DNA from 3 places in the Duffyella gerundensis genome. Region 1 is predicted to be linked to each of the others. Evidence: predicted binding sites of a transcription regulator. Region 1 holds the regulator's gene; each other region holds the start of a gene.
What was found. Region 1 encodes PhoB, which activates phosphate uptake and scavenging genes when phosphate is short. Its sites were predicted from a motif close to CTGTCATAAAACTGNCNNAT; they were not measured.

Region 1 (10,089 bases):
ATCACGTAGGCGCCTACCGCCGCATATTTCGGATTCAGCGCCGGATACTGCACGTTGAGATAGGCGCCAATCGCCATGGCGATTGCCGGTGGGGCGAAGACAAACTCAATCAGCGTGGCGAGGCCAGCGATCAATCCGCCGGTTTCGCCAAAGGCCCGGCGGCTATAGGCAAAAGGGCCGCCCGCATGGGGAATGGCGGTGGTCAGCTCGGTAAAGCTAAAAATAAAACAGGTGTACATAGTGGCGATCAGCAGCGTGGTGACCAGAAAACCGAGCGTACCGGCCACGCCCCAGCCATAGCTCCAGCCAAAATATTCGCCTGAGATCACCAGGCCAACCGCAATGCCCCACAAATGCAGGGTGCCTAACGTCGGTTTTAGCGTCGTTGTCATTATCATTTCCCCGTTCAGATGGTTGTTCCGGTGCTGTTGCGCGCCCGGTCTGTTAGTGGCCTTACATTGATAATGCCGCTGCTGCCGGGCTGAAACTTGACGTCGGCGGGGTGAGTTGTGCGCTGTGATGTCAACTTGTCAGCATCTGGCGTGGCCGCTGTCGTCTGTGGTCAACAAAGGCTCGTCTGCGGTCAAGCGGCGAGACCCGAAGTTATCCCATGCTGATAGCACTTTCGTTATGTCAGGAGCGCGAATCATGGCCAAACAATATGACACCCTGAGCAACGCCGAGCTGCTGCAGCTGGCCCATCAGGCGCTGGCTCTCTATCCTGCGGCGCTACAGGGCGAGCTAAGCCTGCTTTGCCGTTCTGAGAACGCCACCTTTTTGCTGCGCGCGGCGGGAAAACGCTATGCGCTGCGTCTGCACCGCGCGGATTATCATCAAAAAGCGGCAATCGAGAGCGAGCTGCGCTGGCTGGAAGCGTTACGCGAAACCGGCATTGTGGTGCCGCAGGCGGTGCTGAGCGAGGCGGGCGAGGCGGTACAAACCCTGACGCTGGCGCAAGGCGGCGTGCGTTATGCGGTACTGTTTCACTGGCTTGACGGCGAGATGCCGACCACCGAGGTCGATCCGCGTGCTTTTCAGCAGCTTGGCCGCATCACCGCGCAGTTGCACCGGCACAGCAAAAGCTGGCAGCAGCCTGCCGGTTTTCAGCGCATTATCTGGGATCACGCCAGCATGGTAGGCGAGCAGGGCCACTGGGGACGCTGGCAGGATGCGCCTGGCCTGAAGGCGCAGGATCACGCCGTGGTGGCCGCAGCGATTGCGCAGGCCGGGCAGGATCTCGCCGCCTTTGGCAAAGATCGCGATCGCTATGGCCTGATCCACGCCGATCTGCGGCTGACCAATCTGCTGCTGCATAAGGGCGAAACCCGGGTTATCGATTTTGACGACTGCGGTTTTGGCTGGTATCTGCACGATCTGGCCGCCGCGATCAGCTTTGTTGAGCATCATCCGCGTGCCGCAGAATGGGTGGATAACTGGATTCGGGGTTACGAAGTGGTGGCGCACATCAGCGACGCCGAGCTGGCGCTGCTGCCGACGCTGTTGATTCAGCGCCGTATTCAGCTGCTGGCGTGGATCGGCTCGCATGCGGAAACCGAAATGGCCATCAGCCTCGGTCCTGACTGGGCCGATCATTCTGTGCGTCTCTGTCGCCGTTATCTGGAGAGTGCCGCGCTGCCTGTCGGTGCCTGATGCACCATCAGCGGGCAGGTTCTCGTCCGCGGCGGCGGCCAGCGCCATTAAACTGGCCTCATCCGGGCTGGTATGAATCTTGCAAAAATCAGCGTCATGTTTTCGCTGCGTGAGGTAAGGCGACTATGCAGACTCTGATGATCGGCCAGCCGGGAGGATTTTCCGTCGGCATGGAGAGCAATCGCGGCGTGCTGGCCGCCGCCGCCAGTGGCTTGAGCGAGTTTATTACCGATAAAGGCGGCGACGTCGATCGCATCTTTGGCCTCAGCGGCATTGATGCTGAAATGCTGGCGCAGCCGACGCTGAGCCTCGGGCTGGTGAATTATTGTCGCGTGCTGGAAGAGGCGGCGCGCCATTCCGGTTTTGATAACTTTGGCCTGCATTATGGTCGGCAGTTTAAGCCGCAGTCGCTGGGGCTAATTGGCTATATCGGCCTCTGCTCGGCGACGCTGGAGCAGGCGCTGCACAACGTGGTCAACGCCTTTCCCTGGCATCAGCACGACACGCTGACCCGGCTGGTCGATAAAGGCGACTGCTGGCGGCTGGATTATCAGGTGCGTCACGGTGCGATTTTATGCCGCCGCCAGGATGCTGAGCTGACGCTGGGCATGTTTCTGAACCTGATCCGTCACGTGGCGGGCAAGCACTGGGCGCCGCGTGAGGTGCATTTTGAACATCCGCGTCCGCAGCAGTGGCACGATCACAGCAAGGTGTTTGATGCGCCGGTCTGGTTCGATCAGCCTTGCAATTCTCTGGTGATCGCTAAACGCGATCTGGCACGAGCGATGCCGGAAAGCGATCCGCTGTTGCTGATGGTGATGCAGGATGCGATTCGGCGGCTCAACGGCGAGGCGCCGCCGCAAAATATCGTTGAGCAGGCGCGCTCGCAGGTCAATTTGTCGCTGATGCAGGGTGAGCCCGTGCTGGAAGAGGTGGCAGAAAAGCTGGGCTTATCAAGCTGGTCGCTGCAACGACGGCTGCGCGAGGAGAGCATCAGCTTCACCGCGCTGGTGGACAACGTGCGCTGTGAAATGGCGACGCACTATCTGCAAAACCGGCAGCTGAGCATTTCTGAGATGGCGCTGCTGCTCGGCTATTCCGAGGTCAGCGCCTTCTCACGGGCGTTTCGCCGCTGGTTTGGCATCAGTCCGCGGCAGTGGCGGCAGGATGAGCTGGCGGTGTAGTCGCACGCAGCGGCTTGAAGTTCAGCTGAAATGTCTCGGGTGCCTGGGTTGGCGGCAACGGCCAGCTTTTTACGCTGCCGATGGTGTGCCAGGCTTTCAGGCAGAGCGCCTCATCGCCTTCGGTGCGCAGCACGTTGAGTTTCCCCTGCGCATTACGCGCAACGCTGACCACGCACTGCTGCCCGACGTAACGATCGTAGCCGACAAAGTTGCGCTGAATGTTCGCATTGACCTCAGCCAGCCAGCGGCACTGCTCAGTGGACACGCCGGACGCACAGGGCGCTGCCGTCGTCGACGGCGTACTGGCGCAGCCCGCCAGCCAGAATGCGCCTGCCAGCGCGATAACCTGAATTTTCACTACGTCACTCCTTATTGATCAGGTCCACAGGCTACCCAAAAGCCGCCGCCGCCGAAAGCGCGATTACACTGAAAATAGCCGATCCAACTTGCTGTAACCGAGCCCGTTCATTTTCCGCACCCGAATCTGTACCGGAATACGTTCCTTCATCGCCTCCACATGGCTGATCACACCGATGGTTTTGCCGCTGGCGTTGAGCGCATCCAGCGCGTCAAGCGCCACATCGAGCGTGTCGCTGTCGAGCGTGCCAAATCCCTCATCGAGAAACAGCGATTCGATACGCGTCTTGTGGCTGACCAGATCGGAGAGTGCCAGCGCCAGCGCGAGGCTCACCAGGAAGCTTTCGCCGCCGGACAGGGTGCGCGTATCGCGCGCGCTGTCTGCCTGCCAGGTATCAATCACCTGCAGCTCCAGCGCCTCTTCCGATTTACGCTGCAACAGATAGCGGCCATGCAGCCGATCAAGCTGGCGATTAGCGAGCCAGACCAGATGATCCAGCGTCAGCCCCTGCGCGAATTTACGAAACTTATCGCCGCTGCCGGAGCCGACCAGCTCGTTAAGCAAGCCCCAGTTAAGCAGCGACTGCTCTTCGTCGGCAATCTGAGTCAGCAGCGCCGATTGCTGTTCACGCAGCTTGCTATCGCTCTCCAGCTGCTGACGCGACTGACCCTGCTGCTGTGCATTCTCTCGCGCCAGCTGGCGCAGCTGTGCCAGCTTTTCGGTCAGTTCAGCCAGCGGCAGGTTAAGCGCGGGCTGCTTTTGCTGATGAGCGGCGAGGGCAGACTGCGCCCGATCGGCCAGCACGCTGGCGCGCTGCAATGCCTGTTCCGCCTGCTGCTGCGCCGCACGTAATGTCGCGGCCTCGCTGGTATCCAGCAACGCTGCCTGGAATGTGGCTTCATCGTTAAAGCCCTGTTCAGCCAGCGCCTCACGGAACGCAGCGGCGGTGATTTCGGCGCGCTGCCGTAATGTTAGGCACTGAGCGGAAAGCGAACGCTGTTCGCCGTCAAGAATATTAAGCTGATTTTGCGCCTGCTGGCTCTGCTGCGTGGCGGCATTTAACGCCTGTTCGGCCTGCGTTAGCGCCTGTTGCGCCTGCTGACGCGCATCATCGACGCGCCGATCGCCAAGCAGCTGCTGGCGCTGCTGCTGCAGGCTTGCCCGCTGTTGCTGCAGCGATGTCAGCTCCTGCTGCCACTGTTGCAGCTGCGCCTCCTGTTGCTGCAGCTGTTGCGTTAACAGTGCCAGCTGCTGTTGTCGTTCAGCTAGTCGTTGGGCCAACTCGGTAAGTGCGCGCTCACTTTCCTGCCACTGTTGCCACTCCTGCTGGCGTGCCTCAAGCCAGTCGTTGCGCTGGTCAACGGCAGGCGATGCCAGCGGCGCCAGCGAAGCGTGGAAAGCCTCTGCCAGCACGGCGCAGTGCTGCTGCGCTTTTTCCTGCTGTTGGTGAGCCTGTTCAGCGCTGCGCGTCAGGTTGTCCAGCTGCTGAATGAGCAACTGCTGCTGCTGTTGCTGCTGCTGGCACTGCTGCTGCACCTGCCAGTAGTGCTCTTTTGCCTGCTGGACGCGCGTGCTGGCTTGCTGGAGTGTCAGCTGCTGCTGCGCCAGTTGCGCCTCTTCTGCATCCTGTTGCGCCAGCCAGGCGTCGATCTCCGCCTGCTGTTCTGGTGCGATGCTCAGCGCCAGTAATTCGTTTAGCTGCTGCCACTGATGCAGGCACTGCTCGTGCTCCTGCGTCAGCTCAAGCTGCTCGCGCGTCAGCTGTTGCTGCTGCATCTGCACGCCTTCCCGCAGCGCTTTTCTGGCACTGCCTTCTTCGCCCAACTGCTTCACTTCCTGTTCCAGCTGCTGCAATCGCAGCTGGTTTTCAGTGAGGGTTAAGGTCTGATAAGCGTCAATCGCCGGATGTTCACAGGCGCCGCAGAGCGGGCAGGGCGCGCCAGACGTTAGTTGGGCACGATAACCGGCGAGATCGGCAATCTGCTTTTCCAGCTCGCAGCGCTCACGCAGATCTTTTAGATGCTGATGTTTTTCTGCCCAGCGCTGACGCAGCAGCGCCAGCTGTTGTTCATGTTCCTGCTGCTGTTGCTGAAGCTGTTGCTGGCTGTGCTGCTGTTTCTGCTGGCGCGTTGTCAGCTGTCTCAGTTGCGGTGCCAGCAGGGCCAGCCGTTGCCGGGCCGGGCGCTGTTGCATCAGCCGCTCGCTGCTGGCCTGAAGCTGCTCTGGCGCATGCTGCTGGTGCAGCACCGCCAGCGCGCGCTCCGCCTCGGCTGCCTGCTGTTCGGCGATCTGCTGCTGGCTGAGCAGCGGCGCCATCGTTTGCTGCAAGGCATCAAGCTGCTGCTTGTGTTGTTGTCGATCGCGCTGCTGCTGGTTCAGCGCGGCGGTAAGTTCTGCCTGTTGCTGTTCCGCCTGCTGCAGCTGACGAAGCTGTTCACGCCAGGCGGGCAGCGCTTCGCCCCAACGCGCCAGATGCGGATGCGCCTCGCGCCACTGCTGTTGCCGCTGTTGCTGCGTCAGTAAATCCTGAAGGGTCTGCTGCTGCTCACGCTGAGCACGCTGCTGTGTTGCCACGCCAGCGGCATGATCGTCGCAGCTGGTGCGTAGCTGCGCGATCTGCTGATCGATGCGTTCTCGTTGGCTGTCCAGCGGAATCACCTGTTCAGTGAGATGCTGAACCGCTAACTGAGCGTCATACTGCTGCTGACGCCGCGCCGCCGCCAGCGCCAGCGCCTGTTGCAGTTGCTGCTGTTCCGCTTGCTGCTGTGTCATGCGCTGCTGCAATTGGCTTAGCTGCTGTTCAAGCTGCTGCAAATCCTCGTTGACCTGCTGGCGCTGTTGCCACACCGTGCGCAATGCTTCGGCCGGTGCGGCACGTGCCAGACGTTCGCGCTCGGGCGCCAGCTGTTGCCAGTGCTGCTGCGTCTGCTGCTGTTGCTGACTGGCAGCGTCGGCATCCTGCGCCAGCTGCTGCTGCTGTTCATGCCAGCGCTGCGCCTGACTGAGCTGCTCAATCTGCTGATTAAGCTGCTGTTCCTGTTCGCCCAGCACATCCAGCTGCTGTTGCAGATTAGCCACGCTGGCGCTATCCAGCAGCGCCATCGCCGAGGCGCGCGTGCGTAATGATTCCAGCGCCAGCCGTGCGCTTTTATGCCGTTCAAACACCGCTATCGACAGCTGACCATAGATTTCCGTGCCGGTCAGCTCCTCCAGCAGCTCGGCGCGTTCGCCCGCTTTAGCATTCAGAAAGGCGGCAAACTGACCCTGCGACAGCATCATCGATTTGGTGAAGCGAGCAAAATCGAGGCCAGAGAGCGTTTCGATCATCTTCAGCTTGTCGTTGACCTTATCGGCCACGATGACATTGTCATCGCAGCGCGCCAGCTCGACGCGCGGCGCCTGCAGCTTGCCATCCACCGCGCCGCGCGCGCGGTTCTGACTCCAGAAGGCGCGCCAGGCGACGCCTTTGACTTCAAATTCCACTTCGGCGAGACATTCGGCGGTATCACGGGTAATCAGTTCATTCTGCGTCTGCGATAGCGGGCCAAGGCGCGGCGTTTGATGATAAAGCGCCAGGCAGATGGCATCCAGCAGGGTGGTTTTGCCCGCGCCAGTGGGGCCGGTAATGGCAAACAGGCCGTTACTGGCAAACGGCTCGGCGCTGAAATCTATTTTCCATTCGCCGCGCAGTGAGTTGAGGTTTTTAAAACGCAGGGTCAATATTTTCATGTGGACGTCTCATCGTCATTCAGGCCATCAAGCGTTTGCGCAAAGAGCTGACGCAGCGTGGTTTGCTGCTGCTCAGAGAGCGACTCCTGCGCCAGACGCCGGGCAAAGACCTCATCGGGCTGCAGCTCGCTCAGGGTTTCGTTGAGATGGCTGGCGAAATGACGCTCGCGTTGTTCACGGCTGCGGCGAATCAGCAGCACTTCAACCGGCAGATCGGCGGTGAGCTGTTCAATGTGACGCTGCACATCATTGAGGTATTCCAGCGTGGCGATTTCAATATCCAGCCACACCGGTTGCGGATAGTCACCGTGACGGAACGGGGTCAGCTGTTGCTCAATCTCCGCCAGCGATCCTTTCAGAATCTGCATTGGCTGAAACACCGGCACCACCAGCGTCTCGATCTCATTAAGCCGATCGCCGCTGAATTCCAGCAGAAAAACGCTTTTTTCGCTGCCGCACTCGTCAAAGCTCAAAGGAATGGGCGAGCCGCTGTAACGAATAATCTCGCTGCCGCCGATGCGCTGCGCCCGATGAATGTGGCCGAGTGCAATGTAATCAGCGGGCGGAAACGCCTGCGCCGGAAAGGCGTCCAGCGTGCCGATATAGATGTCGCGGACCGCGTCACTTTTAGTCACGCCGACGGTGGTCAGATGGCCGGTGGCGACGATCGGCAGGCGATCGCCGCGGCGCTCGCGTTCGGTCAGCGCCTGCTGATAGCAGCGCTGATAGTGCTCGCTGATCGCTTCCAGCAGGCTCTGCTGTTTTTCACGACCGGACTGCCCAGCGCGGCTGCGCAGAATGTCACGCGGCCGCAAAAAGGGAATGGCGCAGAGCAGCGCGCCCGGCTGACCCTGGCGATCTTTCAGCAGCAGCACCTGATCGGCAGGATCGTCGCTGGCAGCGGCGATCACCCGGGTATTCAGGCAGGCGAGCAGTTCGCGCGACTCATTCAGGGTGGCAACGGAATCGTGATTGCCACCCAGCACCACCAACTCACAGCCGGTGGCCTGCAGCTGCACCACAAAGCGATTGTAGAGTTCGCGGGCGTAGCTCGGCGGCGAGCCGGTATCAAAAATGTCGCCCGCCACCACAATGGCATCCACCTGATGCTGCTCGACACACGCCAGCAGCCAGCTAAAAAAAGCCTGATGCTCCGGTGCGCGGCTTTTGGTGTAGAAAAACTGACCCAAATGCCAGTCGGAGGTGTGAATGATGCGCATGCTGATTCCCGGGCAATGAAAAGACACCGCCGATTATACCGACTGAAAATAAAAAGGGGCGAAGGAAAGCGGTAACAGAAGTGTTAAAAACCGTGCGGCACCCCCGTGCTTTTTTCATAAATCTGTCATAAAACTGACGCATAATGACGCCGCAAATCCCAGTGACCCGGGTCACATTCGCAGGAGCAATAATGGCTAAGCGTATTTTGGTTGTCGAAGATGAAGCCCCCATTCGTGAAATGTTGTGTTTTGTGCTGGAGCAGAACGACTACCAACCAATAGAAGCAGAAGATTACGACAGCGCGATCAATATGCTGATTGAACCCTGGCCGGACCTGATCCTGCTTGACTGGATGCTGCCAGGCGGCAGCGGCATTCAGTTCATTAAACACCTGAAGCGTGAAGCGATGACCCGGGATATTCCGGTGATGATGTTGACCGCGCGCGGTGAAGAGGAAGATCGGGTACGTGGCCTGGAAGTCGGCGCCGACGATTACATTACCAAGCCTTTTTCGCCAAAAGAGCTGATGGCGCGCATCAAAGCGGTAATGCGCCGTATTTCACCGATGGCGGTGGAAGAGGTGATTGAAATGCAGGGATTGAGCCTTGATCCTTCATCGCATCGGGTGATGTCAGAAACCACGCCGCTGGAAATGGGCCCTACTGAATACAAACTCTTGCACTTTTTCATGACGCATCCGGAACGGGTTTACAGCCGCGAACAGCTGCTGAATAACGTCTGGGGCACCAACGTCTACGTGGAAGATCGCACCGTGGACGTGCATATTCGGCGTTTGCGTAAGGCGCTGGAACTCTCCGGACACGATCGCATGGTACAAACCGTGCGTGGAACAGGGTATCGTTTCTCCGCCCGCTACTGATCCGGAGTCACACTCGTGCTGGAACGCCTCTCCTGGAAGAGATTATTGCTGGAATTACTGCTGGCGATTCTGCCAGCCGCTATTCTGGGTTTATTGCTGGGCGGTCTGGCCTGGTTTTTATTGTGTGCGGTGCTGGCCGTGCTGTTCTGGCATTTCTGGCAGTTGATGAAGCTCTCGAACTGGCTGTGGGTTGACCGCACCATGACGCCGCCTACCGGACGCGGCAGCTGGGAACCGCTGTTTTACGGGCTTTATCAGATGCAGTTACGTAACCGCCGCCGCCGCCGCGAGTTGGGCAATCTGATCAAACGCTTTCGCAGCGGAGCCGAGTCGCTGCCCGATGCGCTGGTGTTGACCACCGAAGAGGGCAATATTTTCTGGTGCAACGGCCTGGCGCAGCAACATCTGCGGCTGCGCTGGCCGGAAGATAATGGCCAGAATATCCTCAACCTGCTGCGCTATCCGGAATTCTCCCGCTATATTCGCCAGCGCGATTTTGCGAAACCGCTGACGCTGGTGATGAACAACCAGCGCCACCTCGAATTTCGCGTCATGCCTTACAGCGAAGGCCAGTGGCTGCTGGTGGCGCGCGACGTCACGCAGAAACATCAGCTGGAGGGCGCGCGGCGAAATTTCTTTGCCAACGTCAGTCACGAACTGCGTACGCCGCTTACCGTGCTGCAGGGGTATCTGGAAATGATGAACGATGCCGGCATGGCAGGACGCTCGCGGGATAAAGCGCTGCACACCATGCAGGAACAGACGCGGCGCATGGACAGCCTGGTTAAACAGCTGCTGACGCTGTCGCGTATTGAAGCCGCGCCGGTGGTCGATCTCTCTGAAAAAGTCGATGTGCCGATTATGCTGCGCCTGCTGCAACGCGAGGCGGAAACACTGAGCAGCGGCCGCCATACCATCAGCTTTGATTTTGACAGCGAGCTGAAGGTGTTCGGCAACGATGAGCAGCTGCGCAGCGCCATTTCAAACCTGGTGTACAACGCCGTTAACCATACGCCAGAAGGCACGCATATTCGCGTCAGCTGGCAGCGGGTGCGCGATGGCGTGCG
Region 2 (10,089 bases), 800 kb from region 1:
TTACGGTATCGAAGGATAACGCTTCGGGTGAAAATCTGTTTGATAGATGAATCGGGCGCCGGAGACGGCGCCTTATCTGTTTTAGCGAGCCGCTGGCAGCTGGAGCACGATGAGAATGCCATGATGGCGCTGGTGATGACGCCTGAGCGGCTGGAACTGCGCAAACGCGATGAGCCAAAGCTTGGCGGCATCTATGTCGACTTTGTTTCTGGCGCGATGGCGCACCGGCGGCGCTTTGGCGGCGGACGTGGCGAAGCGGTCGCAAAAGCGGTCGGCATCAAAGGTAACTATTTGCCCGACGTAGTTGACGCCACTGCGGGCCTGGGCCGCGACGCCTTTGTGCTGGCGGCGCTGGGTTGCCGGGTGCGCATGCTGGAGCGGCATCCGGTGGTGGCCGCTTTGCTGGACGACGGGCTGTCGCGCGGGTATCGCGATGCTGAGATTGGTGGCTGGCTGCGCGATCGGCTGACGCTGCTGCACGCTTCAAGCCTGGCGGCGCTGGCAACGTTGCAGCCTAAACCAGACGTAGTCTATCTCGATCCAATGTATCCACACCGGCAGAAAAGCGCGATGGTGAAGAAAGAGATGCGCGTTTTTCAGACGCTGGTTGGCGCTGATGATGACGCCGATGGTCTGCTGGAACCCGCACGTCGGCTGGCGAAAAAACGCATCGTGGTGAAGCGGCCTGACTATGCGCCGCCCCTGGCGGGCATCGCCACGCAGTCAGCGGTGGAGACCAAAAGCCACCGTTTTGATATCTATCCGCCACTGGTGGAAAACCCATAAAAAAAGGCGCTCACTGAGCGCCTTTTTGCTGGCGGAAACGGCGAGCCTTACTCGTTGTCGTCGTCTTCATCGCTCAGCGGCACAATCAGCATGTCGATATGGACGGTGTTGATCAGCTGGCGTGCTGAGGACATCAGCTTGCTCCAGAAATCCTGATGATGGCCGCAGACCACCAAATCGATATCGTACTTTTTGATCGCTTCAACCAGCACCTGGCCGAGATCACCGCTGCCGCTCAGCGTTTCGCTGAGTGGATATCCGGCGCTCTGCGACAGTTCGGTTAGCGCGTTGTGCGTCTCTTCAGAGATGCGCTTTTGCATGTCACCGAGGTTGACGTCAATCAGCCCGGTATAGAGGTCGGAATAGTTCACATCCACATGAATCAGTGACACTTTGGCATCGTAAGGGCGTGCCAGTGAGACCGCTTTATCGACCAGCAGCTTACTTTCCGGGGAAAGATCGACCGCAATCAGGATATGTTTATAAGCCATGATACAACTCCTTCCGTTAGAGGCGCGATTAGGTTAGCAGGTAAGTTTGCTCCATCACCATCATCTGTTTTCCATGACGAACCAGCAGGTTGAGCCGCCGGGATCGGCCTGGTGCGCAGCGGCGCCCTTCACCTGCGCCTTAATTATGACCTCCAGTATAGCGCCAAATGTTAACGGATGCTGAGCGAAGCAGCGCTGAATGCGATATCGATCGTCCGCTATTCGCTAACTTTTTGCGGCCAGTCAGAATCATTGCTGGAAAGTTTTTCTTTTAATCTCCTAAACTAGTAACAGGATCGATTTACCGGCTCGGATAGCTGCTTTCTCAGCATTCACTTTATTGTTCTGACAGGAAAGGCGTCAGTCGCCTTTTGCGTTCCCGCGAGTCGAGTTGGGAGGAAACAGATGATCAGCACCATCGCGCTTTTCTGGGCTTTATGTGTAATTTGCTTAATTAACATGGCACGTTATTTCTCCTCTCTGCGCGCGCTCTTATTCGTGCTGCGCGGGTGCGATCCTTTGCTGTATCAATATGTTGATGGCGCCGGATTTTTCACCTCTCATGGGCAGCCGAGTAAGCAGGTACGGCTGGTGCGCTATATCTGGGCGCAGCGTTACCGCGATCATCATGATGAAGAGTTTATTCGTCGCTGTGAGCGGGTGCGTCGGCAGTTCTTGCTGACCAGCGCGCTATGCGGCCTGGTATTTGTCAGCCTGATTGGTCTGGCGATCTGGCATTAGGTGAGCGTGAGGAAAGCGGCAGAGCAGGGCGAAGCGGGGGAGAAGCAGGGTTTCCCTCACCCGATGAGTGAGGGAAACGCCCGGCGCGATTAAATCAGCTTGAGCGCAATCCAGTAAAGTGAACCGGACAGCACGATACAAACCGGCAGGGTAAAGATCCATGCCATCGCGATATTCTTAATGGTACGGCTCTGCAAGCCACCGCCATCAACCAGCATGGTTCCCGCCACCGAAGAGGAGAGAATGTGCGTGGTTGAAACTGGCATACCGGTGTAACTGGCGACGCCAATCGACAGCGCGGCAGTGACCTGAGCCGACATGCCCTGCGCATAGGTCATGCCTTTCTTACCGATTTTTTCACCGATGGTGGTCGCCACACGACGCCAGCCAATCATGGTGCCTGTGCCTAACGCCAGCGCAACCGCCACGATAATCCAGATCGGCGCATATTCGATGCTGCTCAACAAATCGCTTTTCAGCTTATTGAGGAAGCGGCGATCGTCCGGGCTGGTTTCCGGCAGCTTAGCGGCTTTGTCCGCCGTATCGGAGATGCACAGCAGCAAACGACGCATCTGACTGCGCTGATCAACTGACAGCTGATCGTAGCTTTGCAGATTGGTCAGCAGGCCTTGCGCACGTTGCACCGCAACCAGCGCGCGGGCGCTATCGCAATGAAACTCCTGTGGACCAGACGGAATCTCTTCCGGCGTCGGTACCGCAGGTGGCGCCATCGCAATGATGTGCGTCAGTGCCTGATCGTGCTGCTGATAATATTGCTGCAGGTGGTTAACCGCATCGCGGGTACGCGTGATGTCATAGCCAGAAGCGTTCATGTTAACCACGAAGCCCGCAGGCGCAACGCCAATTAACACCAGCATAATCAGGCCAATGCCTTTCTGACCATCGTTAGCGCCATGCGAATAGCTGACGCCAATGGCCGAAACGATCAGCGCGATACGGGTCCAGAACGGCGGCTTTTTCTTGCCATCGATCTTTTCACGGTCAGCTGGCGTCATATGGATACGCGAACGTTTTTTGGTATTGCTCCAGTAGCGGCGCAGCAGAAAAATCAGGCCGCCAGCGATGATCAGGCCAACAATCGGCGAGAGAATCAGCGAAGCAAAGATATTGATAACTTTAGGGATATTCAGCGCATCTACCACGGAAGAGCCGGTCATCAATGCATTCGTCAGGCCGATGCCGATAATGGCGCCGATTAACGTATGCGAACTTGATGCAGGCAAACCGAGATACCAGGTACCCAGGTTCCAGATGATAGCGGCCAACAGCATGGAGAACACCATCGCCAGGCCATGCGCAGAACCGACATTCAATAGCAAATCGGTGGGCAACATATGCACAATGGCATACGCCACGCTCAAGCCACCCAACAGCACGCCAAAGAAATTGAAGACACCCGCCATGACGACGGCCAGCTGCGCACGCATTGCTCGCGTATAGATCACAGTCGCCACCGCGTTAGCGGTATCATGGAAGCCGTTGATTGCCTCATAAAACAATACAAACAGCAGAGCAAGAACCAGTAACAGGCCGGTAGTGTAATCGAGACCAGCAAACAGATGTAGCATAAATGTTACGCCATTTTGGAGGACATGAACGCGGCGCATTATCAGCGACAAAGCGCGTGATGGGAAAGGAAAATATAGACTTTTTTTGACATCGCCGTGCAACAAAGGCCAGCTGTTCATTAAAAAAGTGAATACTATTAGCCTGTTACATTATGACACATTTATGCGATTCTGATGACGCTGGCACATCATGTGCCATCTCTCTACAATCAGCGCCTTTCGTAAAAAACGGGCCGGGAGCCATCGTGGAACAGTTTGACGTTATTATCATTGGCGCAGGCGCCGCTGGGTTGTTTTGCGCCGCCCAGGCGGGGCAGCGTGGCCTGAACGTGCTGCTGGTGGATAACGGTAAAAAACCAGGGCGTAAAATTCTGATGTCCGGCGGCGGCCGCTGCAATTTTACCAACATGTATATCGAGCCCGCGGCCTATCTCTCGCACAATCCGCATTTCTGTAAGTCGGCGCTGGCACGCTATACCCAATGGGATTTTATCGAGCTGGTCGCAAAACACGGCATCGCCTACCACGAGAAAACCCTGGGTCAGCTGTTTTGCGACGATTCTGCACAGCAGATGGTGGATCTGCTGGTTAAGGAGTGTGAGCGGGGCCGGGTAACGCTGCGCCTGCGCACCGAGGTGGGTGCCATTACGCGCGATGATCAGGGCTACAGAGTGAGCCTCAATGGTACAGAAGTTAGTGCTCGCAAACTTGTGGTGGCGAGCGGTGGCTTATCAATGCCGGGCCTTGGCGCGTCGCCGCTGGGCTATAAAATTGCCGAGCAGTTTGGCCTTTCTGTGTTCCCAACGCGCGCCGGGCTGGTGCCGTTTACGCTGCATAAGCCGCTGCTCGATCAGCTACAAAATCTCTCTGGCGTGGCGCTGCCTGCTACCGTGGAGGCCGAAGATGGCACGCTGTTTAAAGAAGCGCTGCTGTTTACCCATCGCGGCCTTTCCGGTCCAGCGATTCTGCAGATTTCCAGTTACTGGCTGCCCGGCGAGCAGCTGGCCATCAATTTATCACCGACCACCGAACTGGGCGCGTTTCTCACCGTCCAGCGCGAGGCGCATCCCAATCTCAGCCTGAAAAATAGCCTGGCGAAGGTGTTGCCGAAACGGCTGGTGGAAGTGCTGCAAACCCTGGCGATCGTGCCCGATGTAACACTAAAGCAGCTGAATGCTAAACAGCAGAGTGAGTTAGTACATACTCTCCATAACTGGCGCGTACAGCCTAACGGCACGGAAGGCTATCGTACCGCTGAAGTGACGCTCGGCGGCGTCGACACCACGCAGCTCTCTTCTAAAACCATGGAGGCGCGGCAGGTGCCGGGGCTCTATTTTATTGGCGAAGTGGTGGATGTCACCGGCTGGCTCGGCGGCTATAACTTCCAGTGGGCATGGAGCTCGGCATGGGCCTGTGCGCAGGCGCTGTGAGGTTGTGCCAGGCTAAAGGTGGCATAACGGCTGGCTTATCGCGGCGCCGTTAAAACGATCCATTACGGAGAAACGGGTGAAAAAGAGCGAGCTTCCGGTGAAAACCTGCGTTGTGTGTGGGCTGCCGTTCACCTGGCGCAAGAAATGGGAACGATGCTGGGACGAGGTGCGCTACTGCTCGGAGCGCTGTCGTCGTTATAAGCATCAACATTAAGCTTTTCTGTTGCTGCGTCGCCCTGCGTTATGACGCCCGCTGTCCCACTACTGGTATGCCCGCCTGTTGACAGTTAAAGTTGCAGCTGCGGCAGACGTCGTAAAGCACCTACGTCCATCACTGATGTGAACCGAACAGCCCTCAGGGAGGCGATATGGCTGGAAACAGCATTAAAAAAGCACCAATTGTGATTACCCGCGCCTTTGCGGCTTTCTTTACCTCACCCATGGCCGGCGGCATTGTGTTGATCCTCGCCTCCGCCGCGGCGATTATCATTGCCAACTCTGCCTGGGGCGAAAGCTATAAGGCGTTGCTGGTGTGGAAAACCGCAGGGCTTTCCGTTGAGCACTGGATCAACGACGCGCTGATGGCGATATTCTTCCTGCTGGTCGGGCTGGATATCAAACGTGAACTGCTTATGGGCCAGCTGGCGAGCTGGAGCCAGCGTGCGCTGCCCGGCTTTGCGGCGGCAGGCGGCATGGCGGTACCGGCGCTGTTCTTTTATGCGTTTAACAGCGGCAATCCGGAAACGCTCTCAGGCTGGGCGATTCCCACCGCTACCGATATTGCTTTTGCGCTGGGCGTGCTGGCGCTGCTGGGCGATCGCGTTCCGCTGTCGCTGAAAATCTTTCTCTCCGCGCTGGCCATCCTGGATGACATGGGTGCGGTGATTATTATCGCGCTGTTTTATACCAGTGATATCGCTCTGACCATGCTGGCCGGTGCCGCTGCGATGGTTGTGCTGCTGGCGATCATGAACCGCATGGGCGTGAAGCGCCTGCTGCCTTATCTGGTGGTTGGCGTGGTGCTGTGGTTCTTTATGCTGCAGTCGGGCGTGCACGCTACCATCGCAGGCATTCTGCTGGCGCTGTTTATCCCGTTAAAAGGTGGTGAAGATGAAACCTCGCCGCTGGAAAAACTGGAGCATGCGCTGGGGCCGTGGGTCACCTTTATCGTGCTGCCGCTGTTTGGTTTTGCCAACGCGGGCGTGGCGCTGGGCGGCATGACGCTGGACGATTTAACCGCACCGGTGCCTATTGGCGTGGCGCTGGGACTGTTTTTTGGCAAGCAGATCGGTGTGTTTGGTCTGTCATTACTGGCTATTGTCACCGGCCTGGCGAAAAAGCCGGACAACAGCAGCTGGCTGCAGCTCTACGGCGTGGCCGTGCTGTGCGGTATTGGGTTTACCATGAGCCTGTTTATCGGCAACCTGGCATTTGCGCATGCGCCACTGCTGGTGGATGAGGTGAAAATTGGTGTGCTGGCGGGATCAATCGCCGCGGCAATTTTCGGTATGTTGATTCTGCGCTTCGCCCACGCGCGTCGCAGCTGAGTTCATTCAACCCCGATCAAACCCGCCTCGTGCGGGTTTTTCTTTTGGGGCGTGGAAAGCGTGCCGCAATCCGTGCCGAATTATTCGCCATCTTTATACAGTGCAATAAATAGCGTTTATACTTTGCCCGGCAGTCTGGCGATGTTAACGTTTCTCATTGGCTCGGTCTGACCTTACCCTATTAGAATCCGGGATTAACTATGCTTGTGCTGTGGAACACCTTGATCGTCCTTTCAACCGTTGCTGCTATGGAACTGATAGCAGCCTTTTCACACAGGTACATCATGCACGGCTGGGGCTGGAACTGGCACCACTCGCACCATGAACCGCGCACCGGCTGGTTTGAACTCAACGATATGTATGCGGTGCTGTTTGCCGGGCTGGCCATTGCGCTGATCGCCGCCGGAACGGCAGGCTACTGGCCGCTGCAGTGGATTGGTGCTGGCATGACGCTGTACGGCCTGCTTTATTTTATCGTCCACGACGGACTGGTGCATCAGCGCTGGCCGTTTCGCTACGTGCCGCGCCGTGGCTACCTTAAGCGTCTGTATATGGCGCACCGCTTACATCATGCGGTGCGTGGCAAGGAAGATTGTGTGTCGTTTGGTTTTCTCTATGCGCCGCCGGTTGAGAAACTGCAGGCGACGCTGCGCCAGCGCCATGGACGTCGGCGCGCACGAGCCGGTGCTAGCGCGGGCGCTGCCAGAGGCCAGCAGGACGCGGCGTCGGCGATCGCACGCGAGAAGTCACCGCCATCCCCGCACCGCTGATCAGCAGGCCCAGCTTCTCCATTTTGCTGGTGCCCTGCCGCCGTTGCCAGGCATCGCTGCCTGCGCGCTGCACTTTGATACCAATTTCACGATAAACCCCGCGCGCGGTGGCGATGGCCCAGGCGCAACGCAGCGGCAGGCCAGGTAATCCGGCACGCGCCGAATCGTAATAGGGCTCTGCGGCGTTAATCAATCGCGTTGCCAGCCGCGCCAGTGCCGGACGGTTCGCCTCGTCTGCCAGGGTGGCGGGCGTTAATCCCTCTTCGGCCAGCCAGTCAGCCGGTAAATAACAGCGGCCAGCCTGGGCATCTTCAACGATGTCGCGGGCAATATTGGTCAACTGAAATGCCAGGCCCAAATCACATGCCCGATCCAACACCGCCTCGTCGCGTACGCCCATCACCCGCGCCATCATGAGACCAACTACGCCTGCGACGTGATAGCAATAGCGCAGTGTGTCGTCGAAATTGAGATAGGCCTCATCGCGCACGTCCATGGCGTAGCCTTCAAGGTGATCAAACGCCTGCTGTTGCGGAATGTCATGCGCCAGCACCACCTCCTGAAACGCGGCGAATGCCGGTTCATCCATCGGCGCGCCCGCGTAAGCCTGACGAGTCTGGCTTTGCAGTTTGGCCAGCCGCTGTTCAGCGTCGCTGATGCTTACCACCGGCGCGGCAAAACCTAATTCCTGACCGTCAATGACGTCATCACAGTGACGGCACCAGGCGTAAAGCATCAGAGCGCTGCGCCGCGTGCTGGCATCAAACAGCTTCGAGGCGGTGGCAAAACTTTTTGAGCCCGCCGCCATGGTTTGTGTCGCGTGATTCAGCAGCGGCTGATTCATTTTTGATCCTCTACCATCAGGCCTGCGGTGGCTTTCGCCGAGCCGATCACGCCAGGAATACCGGCGCCGGGATGAGTGCCAGCACCCACCAGATAGAGATTGGGAATGCGGCTGTCACGGTTATGCGGGCGGAACCAGGCGCTCTGCGTCAGGATCGGCTCCACAGAGAACGCGGAACCCAGATGCGCACCCAGCTCATCGCGGAAATCAAACGGCGTAAATATGCGATGCGTCACCAGCTGATCGCGCAGGCCGGGCATATAGCGCTCTTCAAGGTATTCAAAAATGCGATCGCGCAGGCGTGGACCTTCAACGTCCCAGTCGAGATCGGCGGTGCCCAGATGCGGCACCGGTGCCAGCACGTAATAGCTGGCGCAGCCTTCAGGTGCCAGCGACGGGTCGGTAACGCAGGGCGCATGCAGATAAAGCGAGAAATCGTCGGCTAACGCGTCGCTGTTGAAGATTTCATGAATCAGCGCCTGATAGCGTGCACCAAAGCACACCGTATGGTGTGCCAGCTGCGAATGGTGGTGATTCAGGCCAAAATAGAGCACAAACAACGAGTTGCTCATGCGTTTCTTCTTCAGGCTGGTGGCACGGCTGACGCCCACCGGATGATGGCCGAGTAACTTTTCATAGGTGTGCACCACGTCCGCATTGGACGCCACCGCCGAAGCGGGGAAATGGCGTCCGTCCGCCAGCGTGACCGCGCTGATCTTTTCACCTTCGGTTTCCAGCCGCTCTACTTTCGCATTGAGGATCAGCTCGCCGCCCAGATCCTCAAACAGTTTAACCATGCCCTGCACCAGCGCACCGGTGCCGCCGCGTGGGAACCAGACGCCCCATTCACGCTCCAGCGCATGGATCAGCGTATAGATTGAAGAGGTCGCAAAAGGGTTGCCGCCCACCAGCAACGAATGAAACGAAAACGCCTGGCGCAGGTGCTCATCTTCGATAAATTTCGACACCATGCTGTAGACGCTGCGCCACGCCTGCAAGCGTGCCAGCTGTGGCCCGGCGCGCATCATGTCGCGGAAAGAGAGGAACGGCACCGTGCCAAGCTTCAGGTAGCCTTCGCGGAACACCGCCTGAGAATAGGCGAGAAACTGCTGATAGCCTTCGACGTCGCGCGGATTAAACTGATGAATCTGTTCCTCAAGGCGCGGCTGGTCGTTGTCATAATTCAGCACCTTGCCATCTTCCCAGCACAGGCGATAAAACGGTTTTACCGGCATCAGCTCAACGTAGTCGGCGAGATTTTTGCCTGCCAGGGTAAACAGCTCCTCGATGGCGCTGGGATCGGTAATCACCGTTGGGCCAGCATCAAAAATAAAGCCCTGATCTTCATAGACGTAAGCACGTCCGCCGGGCTTATCGCGCTGCTCAAGCAGCAGCGTGGGAATACCGGCGGCCTGCAGGCGAATAGCCAGGGCGAGGCCACCGAAACCGGCACCAATTACAATATTTTTTTTCATTAAAAGGCTCGCAGCCGGGGAGTTTGCTTAAGCACGGCGCGTAACGCTTCGCGCACCGGAACCGGTGGCTTACCGGTCAGAATCCGTGCCATATCGGTTAACGTTAGCTGACCCGCGTAAAAACGGGCAATCAGCCGATCGTTGAGTCCATAAAATCGTTGCATCACCTGCCAACGCTGCTCGGGCCGTCCGGCCAGAAACAGCATGCGGTTAAGCATGCGGAAGAAGCGTTGACGGCGCCATTGATCGCCAGCAACGCCGCGGATAAGAGTAAACAGCGCGGCGTGATCGACCGCGGACTGTGCGGCAATGGTATCGGCCAGCGTGGCGGCCAGCGGCAGAGAATAGCCAGTGGTAGCGTGGAACAGTCCGGCACGCAAACCGCTGCGTGGCTGGCCCTGCGCCTGCTGCCAGAA
Region 3 (10,089 bases), 310 kb from region 1:
GTGACGCCGGGCAGTTCGGTGATGGTGGTCTGGGAAGGCACGCGCCCGCTGCTGGTGGAGATTCAGGCGCTGGTCGATCAGTCGATGATGGGCAACCCGCGCCGCGTGGCGGTAGGGCTGGAGCAGAACCGCCTCGCCATTCTGCTGGCGGTGTTGCACCGTCATGGCGGCCTGCAAATGGCCGATCAGGATGTGTTCGTCAACGTGGTTGGCGGGGTGAAGGTCACCGAAACCAGTGCCGATCTGGCGCTGCTGCTGGCGATGGTCTCCAGCCTGCGCGACCGTCCGCTGCCGCCTGACCTGGTGATTTTTGGCGAAGTCGGCCTGGCTGGCGAAATTCGTCCGGTGCCCAGCGGTCAGGAGCGCATCTCCGAAGCGGCCAAGCACGGCTTTAAGCGCGCCATCGTTCCGGCGGCCAACGTACCGAAACGGATGCCGGAAAACATGCAGGTGTTTGGCGTTAAAAAGCTGGCCGATGCGCTGGCGATTCTGGACGAACTCTGATGCACAGCGGCCCTGCGGGGCCGCTTTTCGCTCAGCCCGGCATACCCTTTACGCAGGAGGCAGATCATGTCGTCATTTGAGTATCTTAAAACGGCTATCCGCCAGCAGGGACATACGCTGCAACAGGTTGCAGACGCCAGCGGCATGACCAAAGGCTATCTCAGCCAGCTGTTAAACGCCAAAATCAAAAGCCCCAGCGCCCAGAAGCTGGAGGCACTGCACCGCTTTTTAGGCCTGGAGTTTCCGCGTCGTGAGAAAACCATTGGCGTGGTATTCGGCAAGTTTTATCCGCTGCACACCGGGCACATTTATCTGATCCAGCGTGCCTGTAGCCAGGTGGATGAGCTGCATATCGTGATGGGCTATGACGACTCGCGCGATCGCCAGCTGTTTGAAAACAGTGCCATGTCGCAACAGCCGACGGTCAGCGATCGCCTTCGCTGGCTGCTGCAGACCTTTAAATATCAGAAAAATATTCATATTCACGCCTTTAACGAAGAGGGCATGGAGCCTTATCCGCACGGCTGGGATGTCTGGAGCGCCGGTATTCAGACCTATATGTCCAATGAGGGCATTTTGCCGGACTGTGTCTACACCAGCGAAGAGCAGGATGGCGCGCAGTATCAGGCGCATCTGGGGATCGAGGCGCGGGTGATCGATCCAAAACGATCCTTTATGAACATCAGCGGCGCGCAGATCCGCCAGAATCCGTTTCACTACTGGGAATACATTCCTACCGAAGTGAAGCCGTTCTTTGTCCGTACGGTGGCGATTTTAGGCGGCGAATCGAGCGGCAAATCGACGCTGGTTAACAAGCTGGCCAATATCTTCAACACCACCAGCGCCTGGGAATATGGTCGCGATTACGTTTTCTCACACCTTGGCGGTGACGAAATGGCACTGCAATATTCCGACTACGACAAAATCGCCCTGGGCCAGGCGCAATATATCGACTTTGCGGTGAAGTACGCTAACAAGGTGGCGTTTATCGACACCGATTTTGTTACCACGCAGGCGTTTTGCAAAAAGTATGAAGGGCGCGAACATCCGTTTGTGCAGGCGCTGATCGATGAATATCGTTTCGATCTGGTGATCCTGCTGGAGAACAATGTGCCCTGGGTGGCCGACGGGCTGCGCAGTCTTGGCAGCTCGGTGGATCGTCGTGAGTTTCAGACGCTGCTGGTATCGATGCTCGAGGCGAACCAGGTCGATTATGTGCACGTGGAAGAAGATGATTATGACAGCCGGTTTTTACGCTGCGTCGAATTGGTGCGCGCGCTGGTAAAAGCCTGATCGAAAACGGGCCAGCGAGCATCACGCCCGCTGGCCCGTCACCTGCGCTGGCTGGCCGGTCGGCCAGAGGCTATCAGTAAGCGATAACCACTTTGCCACGCATGTGGCCTTCCAGCACTTTGCCGTGTGCCTGCGTCAGCGTATCAACGCTCAGGCCGTGCAGCGTCTCGCTCAGCGTGCCCTGCAGTTTACCTTCATCCAGCAGTGTCGCCACCGCATCCAGAATCTCACCCTGCTGCGCCATATCTGGCGTCTTGAACATGCTGCGCGTATACATCAGTTCAAAGTGCAGCGCGGCGCTTTTTAGCTTCAGCTGATCCATCGACAGCGGATGCTCATTTTCCACGATGGTGCAGATATGGCCCTGCGGCGCAATCAGCTGTGCCATGGTGTTCCAGTGGCCATCGGTATCATTCAGGCAGAAAATATAATCGACCTGCTTCAGGCCATGCTTCTCCAGCTCGCCCGGCATATCTTTGTAGTCAATCACCAGATCGGCGCCGCGTTCCTGACACCATTTCACCGAATCCGGGCGCGATGCGGTGGCAATCACTTTGACCTTGCTGCGCAGCTTAGCCAGCGGAATCGCCAGTGAACCCACGCCGCCCGCGCCGCCAACGATCAGCAGCGTTTTGTCGGCGCCCGCCTGATCGAGATGGAGACGCTCAAACAGGCCTTCCCACGCGGTCAGTGCGGTTAGCGGAATCGCCGCCGCCGCTGCCCACTCAAGCGAGGTCGGCTTGTGGCCGGTAATACGCGCATCCACCAGCTGATGCGTGCTGTTGCTGCCCGGACGGGTCAGATCGCCAGCGTAATAGACTTCGTCGCCCGCTTTGAAATTTGTGACGCTGCTGCCCACTTCCCGCACCACGCCGCTGGCGTCCCAGCCGAGGATGCGCGGCTGCTGCAGGCCATTTTTTTGCGCGCCTTTGTGCACCTTGGTATCGACCGGATTGACCGATACCGCCTTCACTTCCACCAGCAGATCGTATTCGCCCGGCGTCGGCTTCTCTGGCTGAATCTCAATAAACTGCGCGGGGTTCTCAGGGTTGATAGCAATGGCTCGAATATTCACGATGTTCTCCTTGGTTGATGCCTTAAGTGTAGTGGCATCCGCCAGCGATGATAATATGGACAATAACTCACACAGCGTTCGTCTCAGGTGAACAATCATGTTTAAGCAACTGCAGGATATGGCGCTGTTTGCGCTGGTGGCGGGCTGCGGCAGTTTCACCGCAGCGGCCCAGCGCGCCGGGCTGCCAAAATCGAGCGTCAGTCAGCGCATCAGCCAGCTGGAACAGCAGCTGGGTCTGCGGCTGCTCAATCGCACCACGCGCAAGCTGAGCCTGACCTTTGCCGGTGAACGTTACCTGATCCATTGTCAGGAACTATTGCAGGCCAGTGAGCGTGCTGAACAGGCGATCGCACGGCTGCGGGAGAACCCTAGCGGGCGGCTGCGCATTACCAGCCCGGCGGGCATTGGCGCTACGCTGTTGGCGAAATGCAATATTGAGTTTCAGCGGCGCTATCCCGAGGTGACGCTGGAAGTGCTGATCTCCGATGAGCGGCGCGATCTGGTGGAGGAGGGGGTAGATATCGCGCTGCGCACCGGGAAGCCGGAAGATTCGACACTGATTGGTCGACGCATCGGCTACTGTCAGCGCGATTTGGTGGCGTCGCCTGCTTATCTGGCGCGCTTCCCGGCGATTCATCATCCGCATCAGCTGCCGGAGCACCAGTCGATTGCCCATCGTGCCTGGGCTGAATGGCTGCTGAGCAAGGGTGAAGAGAGCTATCGCTGGCTGCTGCCGCCAACGCACCTGACCGACAATCTGATTTATGCCCGTCAGTGCGCCATTGAAGGCGGTGGCATTACGCTGCTGCCGCGTTTTCTCAGCGATGAGATATCGCAGGCGCAGCTGGTGAAAGTGCTGCCGGAATGGGAAGTCACGGGCAATGAGCTTTGGCTGGTCTATCCGGACAGAAAACTGAATTCGCCGGCGGTGGCGCGCTACATCGATTTTGTCTTGCAGAGTGAGGTGCTGCGGGCGTTCTATCGTTGATCGGCAATAAAAAGGGAGCCGCTGTGGCTCCCTTATGATGATTACTTGATCATCTTCTTGTACTTCATACGTTTTGGCTCCAGTGCGGCAGCGCCCAGCGTACGTTTTTTGTAATCTTCGTATTCGGTAAAGTTACCTTCGAAGAATTCGATCTTGCCTTCATCCTGGTAATCGAGGATGTGCGTGGCGATGCGGTCGAGGAACCAACGGTCATGCGAGATCACCATGGCACAGCCAGGGAATTCCAGCAGGGCGTTTTCCAGCGCGCGCAGGGTTTCAATGTCGAGGTCGTTGGTTGGCTCATCGAGCAGCAGCATGTTGCCGCCAACCTGCAGCAGCTTCGCCAGATGCAGACGACCACGCTCACCACCAGACAGCTCACCGACAAACTTGCCCTGATCGGTGCCTTTGAAGTTGAAGCGGCCAACATAGGCGCGGCTTGGCATTTCGGTGCTGCCAATGCGCATAATGTCCTGACCCCCTGAGACTTCTTCCCAAACGGTTTTGCTGCCATCCATCGAGTCACGGAACTGATCCACAGAGGCCAGCTTCACCGTTTCGCCGAGTTCAATGCTGCCCTGATCCGCCTGTTCCTGACCGGAAAGCATGCGGAACAGCGTCGATTTACCGGCGCCGTTCGGTCCGATAATGCCGACAATCGCGCCTTTCGGTACGGAGAAGGTCAGATCGTCGATCAGCACGCGATCGCCGTAAGATTTACGCAGGTTGTTCACTTCCACCACTTTGTCGCCCAGACGCGGGCCCGGTGGAATAAACAGTTCGCTGGTTTCATTACGCTTCTGGTATTCCGCGTTGTTCAGCTCTTCAAAGCGTGCCAGACGGGCTTTGCCCTTGGACTGACGGCCTTTCGCGCCCTGACGAACCCATTCCAGCTCTTTCTCAATCGACTTACGACGCGCCGCTTCAGATGAAGCTTCCTGCGCCAGACGCTGATCTTTCTGCTCCAGCCAGGAAGAGTAGTTACCTTCCCACGGAATACCTTCGCCGCGGTCAAGCTCCAGAATCCAGCCCGCTACGTTATCAAGGAAGTAACGGTCGTGGGTAATCGCCACCACGGTGCCTTCGAAGTCGTGCAGGAAGCGTTCCAGCCAGGCAACGGATTCGGCATCAAGGTGGTTGGTTGGTTCGTCGAGCAGCAGCATGTCTGGCTTTTCCAGCAGCAGACGGCAGATAGCCACACGACGACGCTCACCACCCGACAGGTTGGCGATCTTCGCATCCCAGTCCGGCAGGCGCAGCGCATCGGCGGCGCGTTCCAGCTGGCTGTTGATGTTGTGGCCATCGTGCGCCTGAATAATCTCCTCCAGACGGCCCTGTTCAGCGGCCAGCTTGTCGAAGTCAGCGTCCGGCTCAGCGTAAAGCGTATAAACCTCGTCGAGGCGCTTCAGCGCGCCAACCACTTCGGATACCGCTTCTTCAATGGACTCACGCACGGTGTGTTCAAGGTTTAGCTGCGGCTCCTGCGGCAGATAGCCAATTTTGATGCCGGGCTGCGGACGCGCTTCACCTTCGATATCTTTATCGATACCGGCCATGATGCGTAACAGCGTTGATTTACCTGCGCCGTTCAGACCCAGTACGCCGATTTTGGCGCCAGGGAAGAAGCTGAGCGAGATGTTCTTCAGGATATGTCGCTTCGGCGGAACCACTTTGCCGACGCGATGCATGCTATAGACGAATTGAGCCACGTTGTATTGAGCCTCTTGGGATCGGTTTTCGGTAACGTTCGATCCCGAAGTTTAGCCTTTTTTAACCGCTATTCACAGCCGATGCGCGCGGATTCTTCCGCAACCGCAGAGGGCAGAGCGAAAACGCCGACGGCGCTCACGCTCCGGGCAGATGCAGTGCCAGCTGCTGCTGCGCCATGCTGGCGGCCAGCGCCTCATCCGGCGCGCTGTCGCTGACCAGCATATCAAAGCGGCGCAGCTCGCCGATGCGTGCTGGCAGCACCTTGCCATATTTACTGCTGTCGGCAATCAGGATTCGCTGACGGGCGCGGCGCATGGCGTGATGTTTCATTGCCAGCTCATTAATGTTGTAGCAGGTAGCGCCCTGATCTTTATCAATGCCCGCTGCCGAGATAAAAGCCAGCGTCGGGCAGAGATCGTCAAGAATCGAGTGTGCGCCGATTGGCGTAAACAGCGCATTATCGGCGTGAAATTCACCGCCGCTGAGGATCACATTACAGGCCGGTTTCTCCTTCAGCGCCAGAAAGGTATTCATCGCGCAGCAGACCGCGGTAAAGCTCAGCGAGTCGGGCAGGGCGTCAATGATGTAAGGCACGGTGGTGCCGCAATCAAAAAACACCGTATCGTTTTCCGCGATCAGTCCGGCGGCGACCTGCGCCAGCCGCTGCTTGCGCGCGGCATTCTGTCCGTGCTGATCGGATATGAAATAGTGGCCGACGTGATGTTTGGGATCGCTAACGATATAGCCACCCAGCAACACTACCGTGGAGGCGCATTCGCTGAGGTCCCGGCGGATGGTCATTTCAGAGACGCCCAGCAACTGCGCCGCATCTTTCAGATGCAGTTTATCGGTGTGCTTAAGCGCCTGAGTAAGCTTATGAATACGTTCGTCGCGCCGGGTTTCCATAGTGTTTCTCTGAGTGATGACATCGCGGTGGCCGTAGCCGGTAATCAGCACAAATGTGCTTAATTTTAAGGGCTTGTATGCCTTCAGGCAGCCGGGCTTTTAATCTTACCCGCAAAGCGATCGCCCGGCAAACCACACGCAATCGCTTACGTTGCGCTGACGAAATGAGCCGCCAGATTTTTCCGCCTGCAACAGGTTTGTGAAAATAGTAACACGCTGCGTTGCGCTTTATCGCCGGTAATTTGATTTATACCGCGTTTCAGGGATGTGGTTATTGTCACAAAATTAACGTTAATGAATTGTTATTGTGATTTTAATAACAATTAATGCGTTAATTTTAACCGGGAGAACAACATGGATATTGCGGTCATTGGTTCCAATATGGTGGACCTGATTACTTATACCAACCGCCTGCCAGAGGCGGGGGAAACGCTGGAAGCGCCTGATTTCGCCCTTGGCTGCGGCGGGAAAGGGGCTAATCAGGCGGTGGCGGCGGCAAAGCTCGGCGCCAGCGTGATGATGGTTGGCAAAGTCGGGGACGACCTGTTTGCCCCTGGCACCCTCGCCAATTTACAGCAGCAGGGCGTCGATACGCGCTATGTGACCTCCGCGCCCGGCACCTCCAGCGGCGTGGCGCCTATCTTTGTGGACGATCAGTCGCAAAACCGCATCCTGATTATCAAAGGTGCCAATCAACGGCTGAAGCCGGCTGATATCGACGCCGCGGCTGACGCGTTGCGGGCCTGTCAGTTGATCATCCTGCAGCTGGAAGTGCCGCTGGAAACCGTCTATTACGCCATCGACTTTGCGCGCGAGGCGGGCATAAAAGTGATCCTTAATCCCGCGCCCGCCGTGAACGATCTGGATATGGCCTACGCCTGTAAATGCGACTTCTTTATGCCCAATGAAACCGAGCTGGCGATCCTCACCGGCATGCCGGTAGCCAGTGATGAGCAGGTGCGGCTGGCGGGACAATCGCTGCTGCAACAGGGGCTGAAAAACCTGGTGATCACCCTCGGCCAGCGCGGCGCACTGTGGTTACAGGGTGACGAGAGCCATCACGTCCCCTCGCTGACGGTCAACGCCGTTGATACCAGCGGCGCAGGCGACGCCTTTATCGGCTGTTTTGCCCAACGGCTGGTGGCAACCGGCGACGTAGCTGCCGCCATGCAGAGCGCCGTAGCCTATGCCGCCTGTAGCGTCACCGGCCGCGGTACCCAATCGTCCTATCCCGATGCCGACACCTTCCAGCGTTTTCTCAACGTTCATTGAGGTCCACCATGCAACCGATCACTGCGCAGCAACCCGACGGCTATTTAAACAAAACGCCTTTGTTCCAGTTCATTCTGCTCTCCTGCCTGTTTCCGCTGTGGGGCTGCGCCGCCAGCCTCAATGACATTCTGATTACCCAGTTTAAAAGCGTGTTTGCGCTCAGCGATTTTGCCAGCGCGCTGGTGCAGAGCGCCTTTTACGGCGGCTACTTTTTGATTGCCATTCCCGCGTCGCTGGTGATCCGCAAAGCGAGCTACAAACTGGCGATTTTGATGGGGCTGGCGCTCTATATTGTTGGCTGCGTACTGTTTTACCCGGCGTCGCACATGGCAACTTACACCATGTTTCTGGCGGCGATCTTTGCCATTGCTATCGGCCTCAGCTTTCTGGAGACCGCGGCCAATACCTATAGCTCAATGATTGGTCGTCGTGAACACGCCACGTTGCGGCTCAATATCAGCCAGACGTTTTATCCGGTTGGCGCACTGATGGGCATTGTGCTGGGCAAATATCTGGTGTTTCAGGAGGGCGACAGCCTGCACAGCCAGATGGCCGCCATGAACCCGGAGCAGCTGCATGCCTTCCGTCTGAGCATGCTCGAACACACGCTGGAGCCCTATAAATATCTGGTGATGGTGCTGGTAGTGGTGATGGTGCTGTTTATGTTTACCCGTTATCCGCACTGCAAGCCGGAAAGCAACCGCACCTCGCTGCCGTCGCTGAGCGAGACCTTCCGCTATCTGGCAACAAACCGTCGCTTCAAACGCGGCATCGTGGCGCAGTTTCTCTACGTCGGCATGCAGGTGGCGGTCTGGTCATTCACCATTCGCCTGGCGCTGAATCTCGGTGCGGTTAACGAACGCCACGCCTCTAACTTTATGATCTACAGCTTTATCTGCTTCTTCCTCGGCAAGTTTATCGCCAACTTCCTGATGGCGCGCTTCCGGGCGGAAAAGGTGCTGATCGCCTATTCGGTGCTCGGCGTGTTAACCCTGCTCTACGTGATGCTAGTGCCTGACTTCACGGCGGTGTATGCCGCGGTGTTTGTCAGCTGTCTGTTCGGGCCGTGCTGGGCGACCATTTACGCCAATACGCTGGCAACGGTTGAGAACAAATACACCGAGGTGGCGGGCGCCTTTATCGTCATGGCGATTGTGGGCGCAGCGTTTATTCCGGCGCTGCAGGGGCTGGTCTCTGACCATCTGGGATCGATGCAGCTGGCGTTCGGCGTGTCGCTGCTCTGCTTTGTCTGGGTCGGCTGTTATTTCTGGGGTGAGCTACGCCACAACAAACTGCGTCGCGCCAGCGGCCAGCTGGCACAGGAGGCGTTATGAGTACACGCATCCATCTGTGCCGGGAACAATTCCAGGCCACACCGTTTACCCTGCTGGAGAATGCGGCATTTAGGGTCGAGCTGTTTCGCTATCCGGCGGGCGTTGAAGCCGTCCGCATCAGCAACCGCCGTGGCTACGCGATCGTGCTGCCTTTTTATGGGCAGATGATTTGGGATGCGGCCTTCGATGATCGTTCGCTGACCATGGGCAACGCCTTTAGTCAACCGCTGCCCGGTAGCAGCATTATCGATACTTACGGCTGCTTTGCCTTTCACTCCGGCCTGCTGGCTAACGGCTGCCCGGCGGCGGAAGACAGCCATCCGCTGCATGGCGAAATGCCGTGTGCCCGCATGGATGCCGCCTGGCTGACGCTGGAGGAGGAGAGCGTATCGCTCTCTGGCGAGTGCGAGTACATCAAGGGATTTGGCCATCATTATCGCGCGACACCGGCGGTGCGCCTGCAAGCCGACACACCACGTCTGCAGATTGAGATGTCGGTGACGAACCTGGCGGGCGCACCGATGCCGCTGCAGTACATGTGCCATATCAACGCGGCGTGGGTGGATCAGGGGCGCTTTGTGCAGTCGATTCCGGATACGGCATTTTCCCTGCGCAGCAGCATTCCGGCGCATGTGCGGCCAACGCCCGCCTGGCGCGATTACACCGCGCAGCTGGCCGAGCAGCCGCAGCAGTTTGCCGTGCTGGATCGGCCAGAGCTGTACGATCCGGAAATCGTCTTCTTTGCTGACGATCTGGCGCAGTATGGCGATATGCTGCAGTTTGAGCTGCATTCGCCAGAAGGCTATGCGCTGATGACGCGCTTCTCCAGCCAGCAGTTCAGCCATGCCACACGCTGGATCCTGCATAATGCCGATCAGCAGGTAGCCGCCTTTGTACTGCCAGCCACCTGTCGGCCAGAGGGATTTCGCGCGGCGCAACAGGCGGGCACGCTGCTTAGCCTGGCGCCCGGTGAAACGCGGCACTTCTCGGTGGAAACCGGCCTGTTA

Region 2: a site for PhoB is predicted at 3,758-3,777, ahead of pitA (inorganic phosphate transporter PitA). Genes of this name have one in related genera too.
Region 3: a site for PhoB is predicted at 6,751-6,770, ahead of rbsK (ribokinase). Genes of this name have one in related genera too.

Annotation. Positions count from the first base shown of each region.
Region 1 is NZ_LN907827.1:1,027,276-1,037,364, forward strand. Features, by position in the region: gene eat (ethanolamine permease) at 1-392, opposite strand, end outside; gene EM595_RS04635 (phosphotransferase enzyme family protein) at 646-1,650, shown strand; gene qhpR (AraC-like transcriptional regulator QhpR) at 1,776-2,834, shown strand; gene EM595_RS04645 (cell envelope integrity TolA family protein) at 2,794-3,192, opposite strand; gene EM595_RS04650 (SbcC/MukB-like Walker B domain-containing protein) at 3,256-6,921, opposite strand; gene sbcD (exonuclease subunit SbcD) at 6,918-8,141, opposite strand; gene phoB (phosphate response regulator transcription factor PhoB) at 8,333-9,022, shown strand; gene phoR (phosphate regulon sensor histidine kinase PhoR) at 9,038-10,089, shown strand, end outside.
Region 2 is NZ_LN907827.1:226,115-236,203, forward strand. Features, by position in the region: gene prlC (oligopeptidase A) at 1-19, shown strand, start outside; gene rsmJ (16S rRNA (guanine(1516)-N(2))-methyltransferase RsmJ) at 28-786, shown strand; gene uspA (universal stress protein UspA) at 834-1,277, opposite strand; gene uspB (universal stress protein UspB) at 1,683-2,018, shown strand; gene pitA (inorganic phosphate transporter PitA) at 2,108-3,607, opposite strand; gene EM595_RS01055 (BaiN/RdsA family NAD(P)/FAD-dependent oxidoreductase) at 3,853-5,037, shown strand; gene EM595_RS20500 (DUF2256 domain-containing protein) at 5,114-5,251, shown strand; gene nhaA (Na+/H+ antiporter NhaA) at 5,406-6,584, shown strand; gene EM595_RS01065 (sterol desaturase family protein) at 6,785-7,354, shown strand; gene crtB (15-cis-phytoene synthase CrtB) at 7,272-8,198, opposite strand; gene EM595_RS01075 (phytoene desaturase) at 8,195-9,673, opposite strand; gene crtY (lycopene beta-cyclase CrtY) at 9,673-10,089, opposite strand, start outside.
Region 3 is NZ_LN907827.1:713,669-723,757, forward strand. Features, by position in the region: gene radA (DNA repair protein RadA) at 1-504, shown strand, start outside; gene nadR (multifunctional transcriptional regulator/nicotinamide-nucleotide adenylyltransferase/ribosylnicotinamide kinase NadR) at 571-1,797, shown strand; gene EM595_RS03240 (zinc-binding alcohol dehydrogenase family protein) at 1,871-2,872, opposite strand; gene EM595_RS03245 (LysR family transcriptional regulator) at 2,967-3,860, shown strand; gene ettA (energy-dependent translational throttle protein EttA) at 3,902-5,569, opposite strand; gene deoR (DNA-binding transcriptional repressor DeoR) at 5,706-6,476, opposite strand; gene rbsK (ribokinase) at 6,831-7,748, shown strand; gene fucP (L-fucose:H+ symporter permease) at 7,757-9,082, shown strand; gene EM595_RS03270 (aldose 1-epimerase family protein) at 9,079-10,089, shown strand, end outside.